DNA from 2 places in the Paenibacillus sp. URB8-2 genome. Region 2 is predicted to be linked to the other one. Evidence: riboswitches for the same ligand, from Rfam matches in the RefSeq annotation. Region 2 holds a riboswitch; the other holds the start of a gene.
What was found. Region 2 has a riboswitch for S-adenosylmethionine ahead of PUR_RS21270 (methionine ABC transporter ATP-binding protein). Riboswitches for the same ligand answer to the same signal wherever they lie in the genome.
Positions count from the first base shown of each region.

Region 1: another riboswitch for S-adenosylmethionine. It lies ahead of metA (homoserine O-acetyltransferase MetA); the one in region 2 lies ahead of PUR_RS21270 (methionine ABC transporter ATP-binding protein).

Region 1 covers NZ_AP023239.1:2,020,117-2,027,523, forward strand. The annotation lists gene PUR_RS09165 (ROK family protein) at 1-60, shown strand, start outside; gene PUR_RS09170 (HRDC domain-containing protein) at 335-1,363, shown strand; gene corA (magnesium/cobalt transporter CorA) at 1,448-2,383, opposite strand; SAM riboswitch class I at 2,847-2,978, shown strand; gene metA (homoserine O-acetyltransferase MetA) at 3,091-4,008, shown strand; gene PUR_RS09185 (aminotransferase class I/II-fold pyridoxal phosphate-dependent enzyme) at 4,147-5,364, shown strand; gene mqnC (cyclic dehypoxanthinyl futalosine synthase) at 5,753-6,889, shown strand; gene PUR_RS09195 (transcriptional regulator) at 7,058-7,237, opposite strand.
Region 2 covers NZ_AP023239.1:4,608,943-4,616,349, reverse strand. The annotation lists gene PUR_RS21290 (thioredoxin family protein) at 26-370, shown strand; gene PUR_RS21285 (COX15/CtaA family protein) at 766-1,719, shown strand; gene PUR_RS21280 (UbiD family decarboxylase) at 1,745-3,517, shown strand; gene PUR_RS21275 (Cthe_2314 family HEPN domain-containing protein) at 3,601-4,320, shown strand; SAM riboswitch class I at 4,402-4,546, shown strand; gene PUR_RS21270 (methionine ABC transporter ATP-binding protein) at 4,861-5,877, shown strand; gene PUR_RS21265 (methionine ABC transporter permease) at 5,877-6,545, shown strand; gene PUR_RS21260 (MetQ/NlpA family ABC transporter substrate-binding protein) at 6,697-7,407, shown strand, end outside.

The DNA.
Region 1 (7,407 bases), 2.6 Mb from region 2:
GACAATGCCGGACTGGCCGGTGCGATCGGGTTGGCCGGCATGGCCCTCGCCCAGGAGTAGTAGACTGCTTATTCGTCTTTAGGACGTCTTTTGGGCAAAAGGGATTGACTGTTCGGAAATATATGGTATTGTATGAATTAACAGTATAGCCGTTAAGCAGAGGAAGCGCCTCTTTCACGATTGCCGTGAGAGAGGCGCTTTTTTTGCGTTAAACCTAACGGATGCTTCAGCTTGGAAGCTAAAGACGGCGTGCCTGCGGGCGCGGGATTCATGGTGAACGGTCCTTTGCCCGCCGCATACTGAACATTAAAAAAAGTAAAGGCAGGGAAGCAACATGCAAATCGTATTTATGAACCGGTTGTCCAAAAATTCAGGCGATTCCGCGGGAGGATTCGCCCAGCTGTGGATTGGCGAGGAAGAGGGGGAATGGCGTCTGGGCTGGCGTGATTTCGGCGAAAATCCGGAAAGCGTTGATTCCTTATGGTATGAGGGCAGCTCCTGGAACGAAATGTTGGGCGTATACAGGCATGAGCTGGCGGTCAAAATGGGGGAGGGCTACCGGCCGCTTATTGACGGTGTCTTCCATGAAGAGGAGGCCCTGACGGGACGGAATCAGGAGCAGCTGAAGCTCCAGTATTACAGCGAGCAGAACGTAAATGAGTCCATATATGAAGAATTGTGCGCATGGAGACGGAAGAAAGCTTCTTCTGAGCGCAAAGCGCCGTATTTGCTGGCGAGCAACCGCCTGCTGCGCCTGCTTAGCTCTTTCCTGCCTCATTCGGAGGAAGAACTCCTGCAAATTCCGGGTGTGGGAGAAGCCAAGGCTTCGCAGTACGGTCCGGAGATATTGGCCATTACTTCCGCGGCGGAGCGCAGCCATTCCTTCCCCTTAAGCTGGGTCGGCGGGGAGGTCGATGAGGACTCCTTTACCTCCTGGCTTTACAAGCAGAAGGAGATCAAATACAAGAAGCAGTTGGAGCGTTTGCGCTTGCGGCGGCTGCTTCTTCAGGGCATCGCGGACGGCTGCGGAATAGAGGAGCTTAAAGAGCGAAGCGCCTCTTCGCGCAGGGAGATCCTGGAGGCCGTGGAGGAACTGGAGAAGGAGGGTTATATTGTCGATTCGCTGATCGACCGGGAACTGGAAAGTATGCCTTCCGTGGAGCAGGAGGCGGTTTGGAGCGCTTACAGAGAGATGGGGGATATGCTCTTAAAGCCGGTGCTGCACAAAGTCTACGGTGAAGATATCGCGTCCGCGGGTAGCCTGGATCTGCATTACGAACGACTGCGGCTGATCCGGATCCGCTTTCGCAGGGAGAGCGAGGGAACGCAAGGAGTGGTCACTCACCCGCAGGAGCAAGTGTAAACCCGGTTAAGCCAAAAGAAGGTCTCCCGGCGCCGGCCAGCGCTTAAGGAGACCTTCTGATTAACGGAATCGTGGGACCGGCTGTCAGAGCCATTCCTTTTTACGGAACACATACAACATCCCGCATCCCAGCGTTACCATAACGCCGATGACGCCATAGTAGCCGTATTTCGTATGAATTTCGGGAATATTGTCAAAGTTCATCCCGTATATGCCTGTAATCACGGTCAGTGGCATAAATATCGTCGTAATCGCCGTAAACACCCGCATGATTTCATTGGCGCGGTTGGCGATACTGGATTGATAAGCTTCTCGCAAGTTGCCCATCAGATCGCGGTACGTCTCAAATGTCTCGGAAATTTTGACTGCGTTTTCGTAGATGTCGCTGAAATATTTCTGCAGCTGGTCGTCGATCAGCCGAAGATCTCTTTTGTTGAGGGTGTTGATGACTTCCTTCTGCGGACCGAGCATTTTCTTCAGCCACAGAATTTCGCTTCGCAGACCGATAATTTCGCTTAAGTGCGACTTCTTGGTATGCATCAGAATATCTTCTTCCAGCTTCTCGATCCTTACTTCGATCCGGTCGCCGACGGCGAAATAATTGTCCACGACAAGGTCGATCAGCAGGTAAAGGAACCGGTCAGGCGTGCTGACTTCCTGCTCCCACAAAATGGGCTTCAGTGCACGCAGCTCGTGAATCTTCTGCTTCGTAACGGTAATAATAAAATGCCGCCCGAGAAAAACATTAAGGGCCCGCAGGAAAATTTCCTCATCATCAAAGCGGATACTGTTAACTACAATAAAATAATGGCTCTCGTAAATTTCAATTTTGGGACGCTGCTCCTCGTCGCTGAGACAGTCCTCCACAGCCAAATCATGAAGATTAAACAGAGGCTGCAGCAGCTCCAAATCCTCCACGTCGGCGTCGATCCAGTAGAACCCTTCTGCCGGAGGGGTAATGGTCAGCTCAATATCGTCGACAGGCGTAAAGATGCCTGCGTTAACCAGCCGGATTTTCATCTGATTCACTCCTTCTCTCCCTAGCTTGCCCAGGGGATATGCTTATGAAAGCACAGGGAAAAAATCAGCTTGGCCGGAGTTTGTGTACGATATGGGCCGCTTTATATTCCGAAGGCATGAAGAAGAAGGGCTCCCGCCGCCGGCAAGCTGATGTTAATCCTGTACGGTTGTTCCTGATCAGCACTGTACTGCGTACTCGGGTCGCCTTCCATTCTTCTTCTCACCTCTTTATTAAATAATTTATAATTGGGGGTTCCCTCAAAGCACCTGCGATAGGCTTCACACCCAAGGCTCCGCTTGTGGGACGATCTTCTGAAACACTTGTCTAGTATAACGCCGGGTATTGGCTCTTTCAAGCTAAATTGTTGTCATAATCGGGACTCTAAAACCAGTGTATGGACTTGACGAAAGTTAGGTTCATGATTATAGTGATCTATAAGAATTTAAAATTGAATATGACCAAATCTTATCAAGAGCAGGTGGAGGGACTAGCCCGATGAAACCCGGCAACCGGCGTGAAAGCGCACGGTGCTAATTCTTGCAGAGACGCGAACGCATTTGAATGAGTTATGGCGCGTTGTCTGACAGATGAGAGAGTATCATATGTGCATAAATATGACCTTTCTCGTTTGCTGCGGGAAAGGTTTTTATTTGTTTCTATTACACCGCATCCAGCGGTTTCCATTTTAATGAAGGAGTGAGTAGCAATGCCGATCAAGATTCCCGACAGTTTGCCCGCCAAGGAGGTTCTGTCAGGGGAAAATATTTTCGTTATGGATGAAAGCCAAGCCTTTCACCAGGATATCCGCCCTTTGCGGATTGCCATCCTAAACTTGATGCCGACTAAAGAAACTACAGAAACGCAGCTGCTGCGTCTGGTCGGCAACTCGCCTTTGCAGGTCGACGTCACGCTGCTTCATCCGAGCTCGCATACGTCGAAGAATACGTCCGCGGAGCATCTCAAGAGCTTTTACAAGACATTTGACGAGATCAGCCACCGCCGATTGGACGGCCTTATCGTGACAGGCGCCCCGGTGGAGCAGATGGATTTCGAGGATGTGAATTACTGGGATGAGATGAAAAAGATTTTTGAGTGGAGCAAGGATAACGTCACTTCGACGATGCACATATGCTGGGCGGCGCAAGCGGGGCTGTATTATCATTACGGGGTCCGTAAGGTCGGTCTGTCCGAGAAGTGCTTTGGAGTGTTCCCGCACAGCACCGCTGCGCCGAATACGAAGCTTCTGAGGGGGTTTGACGAGTTGTTCTATGTGCCCCACTCCCGGCACACGGACATCTCCCGCGAAGATGTCGAGAATACGCCGGATTTGCAAATATTGGCGGAGTCGGAGGAGGCCGGCATTTATCTCGTCGCCACCGAAGACGGCCGGCAGATTTTTGTGACGGGCCACTCTGAGTACGATCCGTTCTCCCTGAAATGGGAGTATGAGCGCGATGCCACGAAGGGAATGGATATAGCGCTGCCGAAGCATTACTTCCCGAAAGACGATCCGACCCGGACGCCGCCGGCTGTATGGCGCGCCCACGCGAACCTGCTGTTCTCCAACTGGCTTAACTATTACGTCTACCAGGAAACGCCCTACGATATCGGACCGACGATATGATTGCTTTCCAGATTGGACAAACTTAACGTTGAAGATATAAGTTCTTTTACCCGCATTAGCTTTTTAGATACAACGGGAATCGCTAAGCTCCTAGTATCGGGGGAGGCAAATCCCGCACTAACTTTCTGGAGGTTAATCATGGACGACAAACTCAGGATTGAAAGCAGGCTGGCCCAAATCGGCTCGCAGGAGGACCCGGCGACGGGCGCAGTGAATTATCCGATATACCAGTCGACGGCATTCCGTCACCCCCGGCTTGGACAGAGCACGGGCTTTGACTACATTCGTACCAAAAACCCTACACGCTCTGTGCTGGAGCGGGCGGCAGCCGAACTGGAATCCGGTGACGCGGGCTTTGCCTGCAGCTCCGGGATGGCCGCGCTGCAGACGATTTTCACCCTGTTCGGGCAGGGGGATCACCTGATCGTTTCGCTGGACTTGTACGGCGGCACTTACCGGATGCTGGAACGGATTATGTCCAAATTTGGTGTCTCCGCTTCCTATGTAGATACGAATGATATGGACGCTCTGGAATCGGCCCGCAGAGAGAACACGAAGGCGGTCTTCATCGAAACGCCGACCAATCCGCTGATGATGATCACCGATATTCAGGCCGTGTGTACCTGGGCCCGCCGTCACGAAATGCTTACGATCGTGGACAATACGCTGCTGACACCGTATTTCCAGCGGCCGCTCGAACTGGGCGCAGATATTATCATCCACAGCGCGACCAAATATTTGGGCGGGCATAACGACGTGCTGGCAGGCCTGATTATCACGAAGGGCAAGGAACTGTCTGAGGAGATGGCCATCCTGCATAATTCGATCGGCGCCGTGCTAAGTCCAAGCGACAGCTACCAGTTAATGAGAGGCATGAAGACGCTGGCGCTGCGCATGGAACGCCATGAGAGCAACTCGCTGGCGATTGCACAGTTTCTGAAAGGGCATCCGGCGATTGCGGAGGTATTCCATCCGGGTCTTCCGGAGCATCCCGGATTCGAAATTCAGCAGCGGCAGGCAACCGGCAACACCGGTATCTTTTCATTCAAGGTGAAGGATGCGAGATATGTGGAGCCCGTATTGCGCCATATCAGGCTGGTTGCGTTCGCGGAAAGCCTTGGCGGTGTCGAGTCGCTGATGACCTATCCCGCAGTGCAGACCCATGCCGATATTCCGGTAGAAATCCGCGATGCGGTCGGCGTGGACGACAGGCTGCTGCGTTTCTCGGTCGGCATCGAGCATATCGATGATCTGATTGCCGATTTGAATCAAGCGCTGGAGGCGGCGCGGGCCGAACTTGAAGCGGATAACGGCCAAGCTGGCCAGCCGGTCCGAGAAGCGGCGGATTTGCTGTAAGGCCGTGAAACGGAAGCGGCGTCAACATTAAGTGAGACGGCATCGCCTTAAGCTGGCGGCGCCGTTTTTTTTATAATATAAAAATCTATAAGTTTCACGCTTATTATTGGCCTTATATTTCTACGAGAAACGGATGCCTCCTCTACGGAGGACGCGAAGCCGTTTCTTCTTGTGTTGGATTTTTTTCACAAAACCCCCCGAAAGATCAGGCAATTCTACGAATGAATATAACTTTTATTAGTTGTTATATGCAGTTAAGAGGGCAGGAGAATAAAAATACGTTTTTCAAGCACGGCGGATTGTGATACGATGAATGAACGAATATATTCCTTTGTCATATAAATTTTATGGATTCATTAGGGATGGTTGTATAAGGAGGCTGCGAACAATGGGATCAATCGATCGCATTTTGAATAAAGCGCTCCAGGGTGAACGCCTTGGGCTTGAAGATACGGTCAGACTGTTTGAGAGCAACGAAATTGAGAAAATGGGCGCTGCGGCGGATGTCATTATGAAAAGATGGCATCCCGAGCCGATAACGACGTTCGTCATTGGCCGCAACATAAATTATACAAATATATGCGATGTGTACTGCCGGTTTTGCGCGTTTTACCGCAGACCCGGTTCAGAAGAAGGCTATGTTCTGCCGGATGAGACGATTTTTGACAAAATCAGAGAAACCGTGGCCGTGGATGGAACCGAGATCCTGATGCAGGGCGGTACGAATCCCAATTTGCCGTTTGATTATTATACGAACCTGCTGCGTAACATCAAAGAGCGATTCCCCGGCATCACGATGCATTCCTTCTCCCCTGCGGAGATCATGAAGATGAAGGAGATCTCGGGGCTGTCCCTGGAGGAGACGGTGCGCCAGATTCATGCGGCAGGTCTCGATTCGCTGCCGGGAGGCGGCGCGGAAATCCTGGACAACCGCACTCGGCGCAAGATCAGCCGACTGAAGGGCTCGTGGCATGACTGGATGGACGTGATGCGGACAGCGCACCGGATCGGCATGAATACGACGGCAACAATGGTAATCGGCCTTGGCGAGAGCATGGAGGAACGCGCGCTGCATCTTCTCCGTGTGCGTGAAGCCCAGGACGAGTGCATTGAGCATAACTACAACTCGGAAGGGTTCCTGGCATTTATCTCCTGGACATTTCAGCCGGATAATACGAACCTTAAGCTGGACAGACAGACGCCTGAGGAATATCTCAAGACTGTCGCGGTCAGCCGGCTTGTGCTTGACAACATCAAGAACTTCCAATCCTCCTGGGTGACAATGGGCCCGGAGGTTGGCAAGCTGTCGCTGCAATACGGCTGCAACGATTTCGGCAGCACGATGATCGAGGAGAATGTCGTGTCCTCGGCGGGGGCGACGTACAAGGTCAACATCGAGTCGATCCTGCAAATCATCCGCGAGGCCGGCAAAATCCCGGCGACGCGCAACACACAATACGATATTCTGAAAGTATTCGACGACGTCTCCGCCAAAGTGCAGAGCGATTTTGTGATGCAGAACTGATAGGGGCAAGCAAACAGCCCGAGGCCGCTGAGGCTTCGGGCTGTTTGCGCTGAAGCTAGTGCCGGGTAAAGGGACAGCTTCGGCGGATAATTCGGACAGGGCAGCTTTCGGCCATAAGCGGCGAAGGCTGCCCTGTGCGACGTTGTAGGGCAGAATCTTAACGAAAATCTATTCGGCGGCTTCCCATTTGCAGCGGACCGGGGAGATAATCGCTTTTTCTTTTTTAAGCTCATTGAATGCCTTGTCAATCTCCTTGCGGTCCAGACCGGAGAGCTTCTCTACCTCGCCTGCGCTGACAGGCTTGCCTGCCGATTTAATCGTTTCCAGCACCTGCTCCTTAACGCTCATTGCTTCATTCACCTCCTCGTTTATAATCGCTTTAATTAAAAGCTTGTCCATAGATTAAATAGTAATTGTCTATCAGATTCATAGTATAGGAAGATCCGGTTACGCATCTGTGATATTTTTCTGAAGCATAATATTCCTGGAAAATTTAGATTTACAACAATATCCAAAAG
Region 2 (7,407 bases):
CATATCAGAAGGGACGGTGCAAGTTATGGACAAAATCAGCTCTGCGGCCGAATTTCAGGTGGCCATCCAATCTCCAAGACTGACCGTGGCCGTATTCAAGGCAGACTGGTGCGGAGATTGCAAGTTTATCGATCCGTTTATGCCCGAGGTTGAGCGGAATTACGCAGATAAGCTGACCCTGGTAGAGGTTGATGTGGATGCGGTTGGCGAAGTCAGCCAGGAACAGAATATACTCGGCATCCCCAGCTTTGTCGCCTATTCGGATGGAAGGGAACTGGTCCGGTTCGTCAACAAGCTGCGCAAGTCGAGACAGGAAATTGAAGATTTTCTGAACCGCGCGTCCGAGGTGTACCAGACCATTCACAAGTAATGCGATTCGCCGCTTTCGCAGGGTACGTGCGGAGGCGGCGTTTTTAAAATATAAGAATTTATAAGCTGGGCGCTTATCATTTGGTCTTATATTTCTACGAAAAACGTACCTGCGTCTTAAAAAGACGCCGTCAAGCGTTTCTTCTTGAATATCGGCAAGAGAAATTCAAATTATATACTTGCAGGTGTGCCGTATCTCCCCTTATCGGTTATAATGGAAACGCATAACTTTCTGTAACGCAAGCCCGGAAAGCTTCTTCAAAATATAAGAATTTATAAGTTTCACGCTTATAAATGGCCTTATATTTCTACGAGAAATGCACCCCGCGTCCTTCAGGACGCCGTCAGGCGTTTCTTCTTGCTCCATAAAACCCATGAAACGGCGGGTGATCGGAATTGACGGCGAAACAGTTGAAATGGCTTGGGTACATAACCTGTCTCATTATGTTTCTCGCCCTGCTTGGCGGAGCGCTGGTCACCAAAACGGGGTCCGGACTCGAATGCGGAAATGAATGGCCCCTGTGTAATGGCAAGCTGGTTCCGGCCTATACGCTCGGACAGATGATCGAATGGAGCCACCGGCTGATCAGCGGTCTTGCCGGCCTGTTCTCGCTTGCCTCGGCGATTGCCTTCCGGCGCTATGCCCGGGACCGCCGCGATTTGCAGGCGTATGCCTTCATGACGCTGCTCTTCGTCGTCATTCAAGCGGCCATGGGCGCGCTGGCGGTCGTCCGGCCGCAATCCGCCGCCGTTATGGCGCTGCATATGGGCTTCTCGCTGATTGCCTTCGCCAGCTCGCTGATGCTGGCTCTTGGCGCGGGAAGGCGCCCCTCCGCCGAACAGCCCGGCGCTCTTCCGCCGCTTGCGGGAAGCTTTCGCATGCTGACCTGGATCACCGCCATTTATGCTTATATCGTCGTGTATATCGGCGCATTTGTCAGCCATACGGATTCGCAAGGCGGGTGCTCGGGCTGGCCCTTGTGCAACGGAGAAGTAATTCCGGAGCTTTCCGGAGGAGTCGGCATTATGTTCTTTCACCGGGTCGCGGCTATGCTGCTGTTTCTACTCGTGGCGGCGCTTGGGCATTTGTCGTTCTGGCGTTACGGCGCTTACCCCGAGCTTAAGAAGCTCGGAGTTACGGCCGTCATTCTGTGCGCGCTGCAGATTCTTAGCGGAGCGGGCGTCGTGTTTACGTTGGATAATGAGCAGTGGTACCTGTTTGCCGCATTAGCCCATATTGTGCTGATATCCGGTCTGTTCGGCGTACTGTGCTACATGAGCATGCGCGTCTGGCAGCTTGGCAGGATAAAGAAAGAGGCTGTTTCGGATGAAACCAGCCATTTTGGATAGAGTCGGTTTGAGGAGGAACAATATATTGGGATACAGTAATTTACGTCAATGGATAGAGCAACTGCGGAAGGACAAAGATCTTGCCGTGATTGAAGCGCCAGTCGATCCTTATCTGGAGCTGGCGGAGATACACCGCCGCGTCATTCAGGAAGAGGGGCCGGCTCTGTTGTTTACGAATGTAAAAGGAACTCCTTTTCCGGTTGTTACCAACCTGTTCGGCACGGTGCGCCGGGTGGATCAAGCTTTTGGCCCCCGTCCCGAAGCGCTGATGAAATCGCTTATGGGCGCGGTGGAAACGCTTCTTCCGCCTACGGTAACCGGCGTCTGGAAGGAAAAAGGGCTGCTGCTTGACCTGCTGAAGGTCGGCATCAAGAATGTTTCCCAGGGAGAGGCTCCTATCTTAAACGTTTGTCAGAGTACCGATCCGCTGAAGGGATTGCCGCGAGTCACAAGCTGGCAGGAGGACGGCGGCCCGTTCGTCACGCTGCCGCTCGTTTATACGGAAAGTCCTTCCAATTCGAAAGACCATAATCTCGGGATGTACCGGATTCAAATATACGACGATCAAACGACAGGCGTTCACTGGCAGATTCACAAGGGCGGTGGCTTCCACCATCATGAGGCCGAGCAGCGGAACGAAGCGCTGCCGGTATCCGTCTTTATCGGCGGTCCGCCGGCTCTGATCGCCACGGCTATCGCTCCTGTGCCGGAGCGTATGCCCGAGCTGCTGCTGGCGTCCATGGTGCTGGGCGGCCGTCTGCCGATGGTCAAGGACCCGATGGGCGGCCACCGTATGCCGGCGGAGGCGGAATTTGTGATCCGCGGATTGGTTCCGCCGCATGAGCGCAGGCCGGAAGGCCCGTTCGGGGACCACTACGGCTACTACTCGCTGAAGCATGACTTCCCGGTCATGAATGTGCAGCGGATGTGGCACCGCAAGGATGCCATCTATCCGGCGACTATTGTCGGCAAGCCCCGCCAGGAGGATTATTACCTCGGCGATTTCCTTCAGCGGCTGCTGTCTCCGGCTTATCCGCTCGTCATGCCTTCTGTCCGTTCCCTGTGGGCGTACTCCGAATCGGGCTCCCATACGCTGGCGTCCGCCGTCGTGCGCGAAAGCTATTCGCGCGAAGCGCTGGTTTCGGCCTTCCGCATCTTGGGCGAAGGGCAGCTGTCTTTGACCAAGTTCCTGGTCCTTACGAACGAGCCGGTGGACCTGTCGGATTTCCCGAAGCTGCTGGAAACGGTGCTGGAGCGGTTCAATCCGGCGGTCGATTTGTTTATTTTCAACAAAACATCGCATGATACGCTCGATTACACCGGCCAGCGAATGAATCACGGCAGCAAAGGCGTCCTGATGGGTATCGGCAGCAAGGTGCGCGAGCTTCCGCGAAGCTACGAGGAAGGCAATCTTCCCGGCATCCGCGCGGCGCTGCCTTACTGCGGCGGCTGCCTGGTCGTTTCCGGTCCGTCCTATACGGAGGATCCGGAGCTGCCGCAGCGACTGGTGGGCGCCCTTCGGGAGAAGAACACCGCGTGGCCGCTGGTCATTCTGGTCGACAATGCCGCTGAAACGGTGAAGACGCAAACCTCGTTCCTGTGGACGGTATTTACCCGCTTCAACCCGGCTACCGATATTTTTGCCGAGGCTATGGTTAAGAATCATCATATCGGCTACGAGCTTCCGATCGTCATCGACGCCCGTATGAAGCCCGGATACCCGGATGAGCTGTTCCCGCGCGAGGATATTGTGGAGCTGGTTGACCGCAACTGGAAGAACTATTTCCCTACAGTGTAAACGAAAGAGGGACAAGCCAATTCCCCAGGAAATTAATAAACGTTATTAACGATACATTTAGTGCTGTGTAGAGGAGGACGGATATGCTGCGGATTATACTGGGGGAGCCTCCCCGTGAAAATACCGGCGTGCTGGCGGCTGCCATAGACAATATGGCTCAAATGGCGTCCATGCTGCGCACGGAAATGAATGCCCATGAGGACCGGGACCATGAGTACCGGAAGCTGGAAATCTGGATTCGCGGGCTGATTTCCTCGCTTGATGAACTGGAGCAGAGCTTGTTCGCCGCTTCCTTTTTCCGCAAATTGGTTAAGGCGGGCTATATGGATGATATGTCCGTCAGCGAACAGGGCGATTATGCGCGCTATGTCTATTTTTACAAAAACGGCTTCATCCGCGTATTCTCGCTGCTCGACAAGCTTGGGACGGTGCTGAACAGCCTGTACGATCTGAATACCGTTAGGGTTAAAGCCCATTATTCCTACTATACCGTGCTGCGGCGGTTCCGCTCGACCAAGAAGCATAGAGAACTGTCCGGTAGGCTTGAGGAGATCAAGGATTCGTACCGCGATCCGATGCAGAAGCTGCGGGGGCGCCGCAACGCCGAGATTCATTATATGAATTCCGAGATGCAGGACGATCTGTGGCAGCGGCATCAGGGACTGCATGATAAAATCAGGCTTGAAGATCTCGACGAACATCTGGAGGATTTGCGCCAGGGACTGGAAATGGTATGCAAAACCTTGGTCGAAGTGTTCACGTACAGCAACGAACAGCTTGGCAAGAGCCTGGGAAAATCATAAGAAAATAAACGATTTCATTTAAAATATCTTTGACAAAGCATGTAAAAGATTTTATACTAAGGCATGAAAATTTTATATCCAATCTTATCGAGAGTGGCGGAGGGACAGGCCCGATGAAGCCCGGCAACCGATTGATGCGCGGCGAAGGTATATGCCCAATACATCAGTGTCATGGTGCTAATTCCTACATTGCTGTGGCAGGTTCACGGCTTTGCGCAGATGAGAAGGCATTGTCTTTTACACTTAAGAGAGCCTCCCGCGGTCTGCACAGATTCGGGGGGCTTTTTGGAATATAAGAATTTATAATTTTCACGCTTATAAATAGCCTTATATTACTACGAGAAACGCACCCTGCGTCCTTCAGGACGCCGTCAGGCGTTTCTTCTAGAAATATCAGAAAGTATAAACTTCGCGTTTATCCTTAACCTGATATTTTTACGAGAAACAGATGCCTTCCTCTTCCAGAGGACGGCGAAGCCGTTTCTTCTTAGATGGTGTTTTTTATTTGTTGTTTTCGGGGGCATAGGGAGGGCAGAAAGAGTGATAGAGTTAAAAGGATTGACCAAAGTGTACGGAAAAGGCGGCAGCGCCGCCACTGCGCTCTCGGGCGTAAATCTTAACATTGAAAAAGGGGAAATTTTCGGGGTGATCGGCCACTCCGGCGCGGGTAAAAGTACGCTGATCCGCTGCATCAATCTGCTGGAGCGTCCGACGAAAGGCGAAGTGTGGATCGACGGCACCGAGCTGACCCGGCTGGGCAAAAGCCAACTGCAGGAGCGCCGGCGGAAGATCGGCATGATTTTTCAGCATTTCAACCTGCTCTCGTCGGCGACCGTGTATGACAATATCGCTTTTCCGCTCCGGCTGACGCACACACCGAAGGCCGCGGTAGACCGAAAGGTGAATGAGCTTCTCGCGCTTGTGGGCCTCACGGAACACCGCGGCAAATACCCGGCCCAGCTGTCGGGCGGACAGAAGCAGCGTGTCGGCATCGCCCGGGCGCTGGCCAGCGATCCGGATGTGCTGCTGTGCGACGAGGCCACCTCGGCACTTGATCCGCAGACGACCGATTCGATCCTCAGGCTGCTGCTGGACATCAACAAGCAGTTTAATCTGACCATTGTGCTGATTACGCATGAAATGCATGTCATTCAGAGCATTTGCGACCGGGTTGCCGTGATCCACGGCGGGGGGATAGTTGAGCAGGGCCGGGTGACCGATGTGTTCCTGAAGCCGAAGCACGAGGTGACGAAGGAGTTCATCCGCAGCGAAGCCCAGGACGATAGTCCGCTCCTTGCGGCTCTGCATGCTCCGCATCCGACCGGGGCGACGGCGGTCAAGATTACGTTTCTTGGGGAAAAGACATACGAGTCGACGCTGTCGCGCGTGGCCGGCGGTACCGGAGTGAACTTCGCAATCCTGCAGGGAACCATCTCCACCATTAAAGACACTCCGTACGGCCAGTTGATTGTCCGCTTCGAAGGGGACGCCAAAGCCATCGGCAGAACGATCTCCGAACTGACGGCGCAGGGACTTGATGTGGAGGTGCTATCATGATATTCGGACTTGATTTTTCAGCCGTTGACTGGGATGAAATGCTTACCGGCACGCTGGATACCTTGAAAATGCTGGGAAACTCCGCAGTCTTCACAATAATTCTTGGTTTACCACTCGGAATTGTGTTATATTTATGGGGAAGATCGCAAATTCCTTTGGTGCAAAGCTTTTATGCGGTTCTTTCCTTTATTGTTAACATTCTGAGATCCGTGCCGTTTATCATTCTGGTCATTGCGCTGATTCCGTTCAGCCGGGCCGTGGTCGGCACTTCAATCGGCGTTCTGGGAACCATTCCGCCGCTTGTGATCGGAGCCGCGCCGTTTTTCGCTCGTCTGGTTGAAACGTCGCTGCGCGAGGTGGACCGGGGTGTGATTGAAGCAGCGCAGGGAATGGGAGCTTCGACAGCCCAGATCGTGATGCGTGTGCTGCTGCCGGAGGCCCGTCCGGGCCTGCTCGCCGGAATTACGATAACCGTTGTTACGCTCGTTTCGTACACGGCTATGTCAGGCATGGTCGGCGGGGGCGGACTGGGCGATTTGGCTATCCGTTACGGCTATCAGCGTTACGAGAAGGAAGTTATGATTGTCTCGATTATTCTGCTTGTTGTGCTGGTACAGCTGCTGCAGATGGCGGGTGACCGGCTGGTAAGACACTTCACAAGAAAATAAGGCCTATTTATATAAAATACCTTATTCAGGCGAGGGCGCATTCAGCTTCCTTGGAAGCAGAGGCTTTCGCCGAAATTGGCGGACCTGATGGTTGGGGAACCGTACGGGCTTCCGTTAAAAAAACAAACATACTTCAGAGGGGGATTTACAAATGAAAAAATTGCTGTTGACCTTGCTCAGCCTGACGCTGATTGCGGTGCTGGCTGCTTGCGGCTCTAACAACGGAGGAAACAAAGCCTCCAATGCCGCCGCATCCGATGCGCCTGCTGCCGGAGCTTCTGCTGCACCGAGCGCAGAACTGATTACCCTGGTTGTCGGAGCTTCTCCGATTCCGCATGCCGAAATTCTGAATGCCATCGCTCCGCTGCTCGAAGCGCAGGGCATCAAGCTTGAAGTCAAGGAATTCACCGATTATGTACAGCCGAACCTGCAGCTTGCCGAAGGCGAACTGGACGCGAACTTCTTCCAGCACAAGCCTTATCTGGACGACCAGAACCAAAAGAACGGCTGGAATCTGACATCGGTCGCCGCTGTCCATGTTGAACCTTTTGGCGCCTACTCCAAAAAAATTAAATCGATCGACGAATTGAAAGACGGTGCGAAAGTGGCCATCCCTAACGATGCTACCAACGGCGGCCGTGCGCTGATTCTGCTGGCGAAGAACGGTCTGATTACGCTTAAGGACCCTAACAATATTTCGTCTACCAAATCGGATATCACCGAAAATAAAAAGAATCTCAAGATCATCGAGCTGGAAGCCGCCAACCTGCCGCGTCAGCTGGATGAAGTCGACCTTGCGCTGATCAATGCCAACTACGCTCTGGAAGCGGGACTCGTTCCGACGAAGGACGCCCTGTTCATC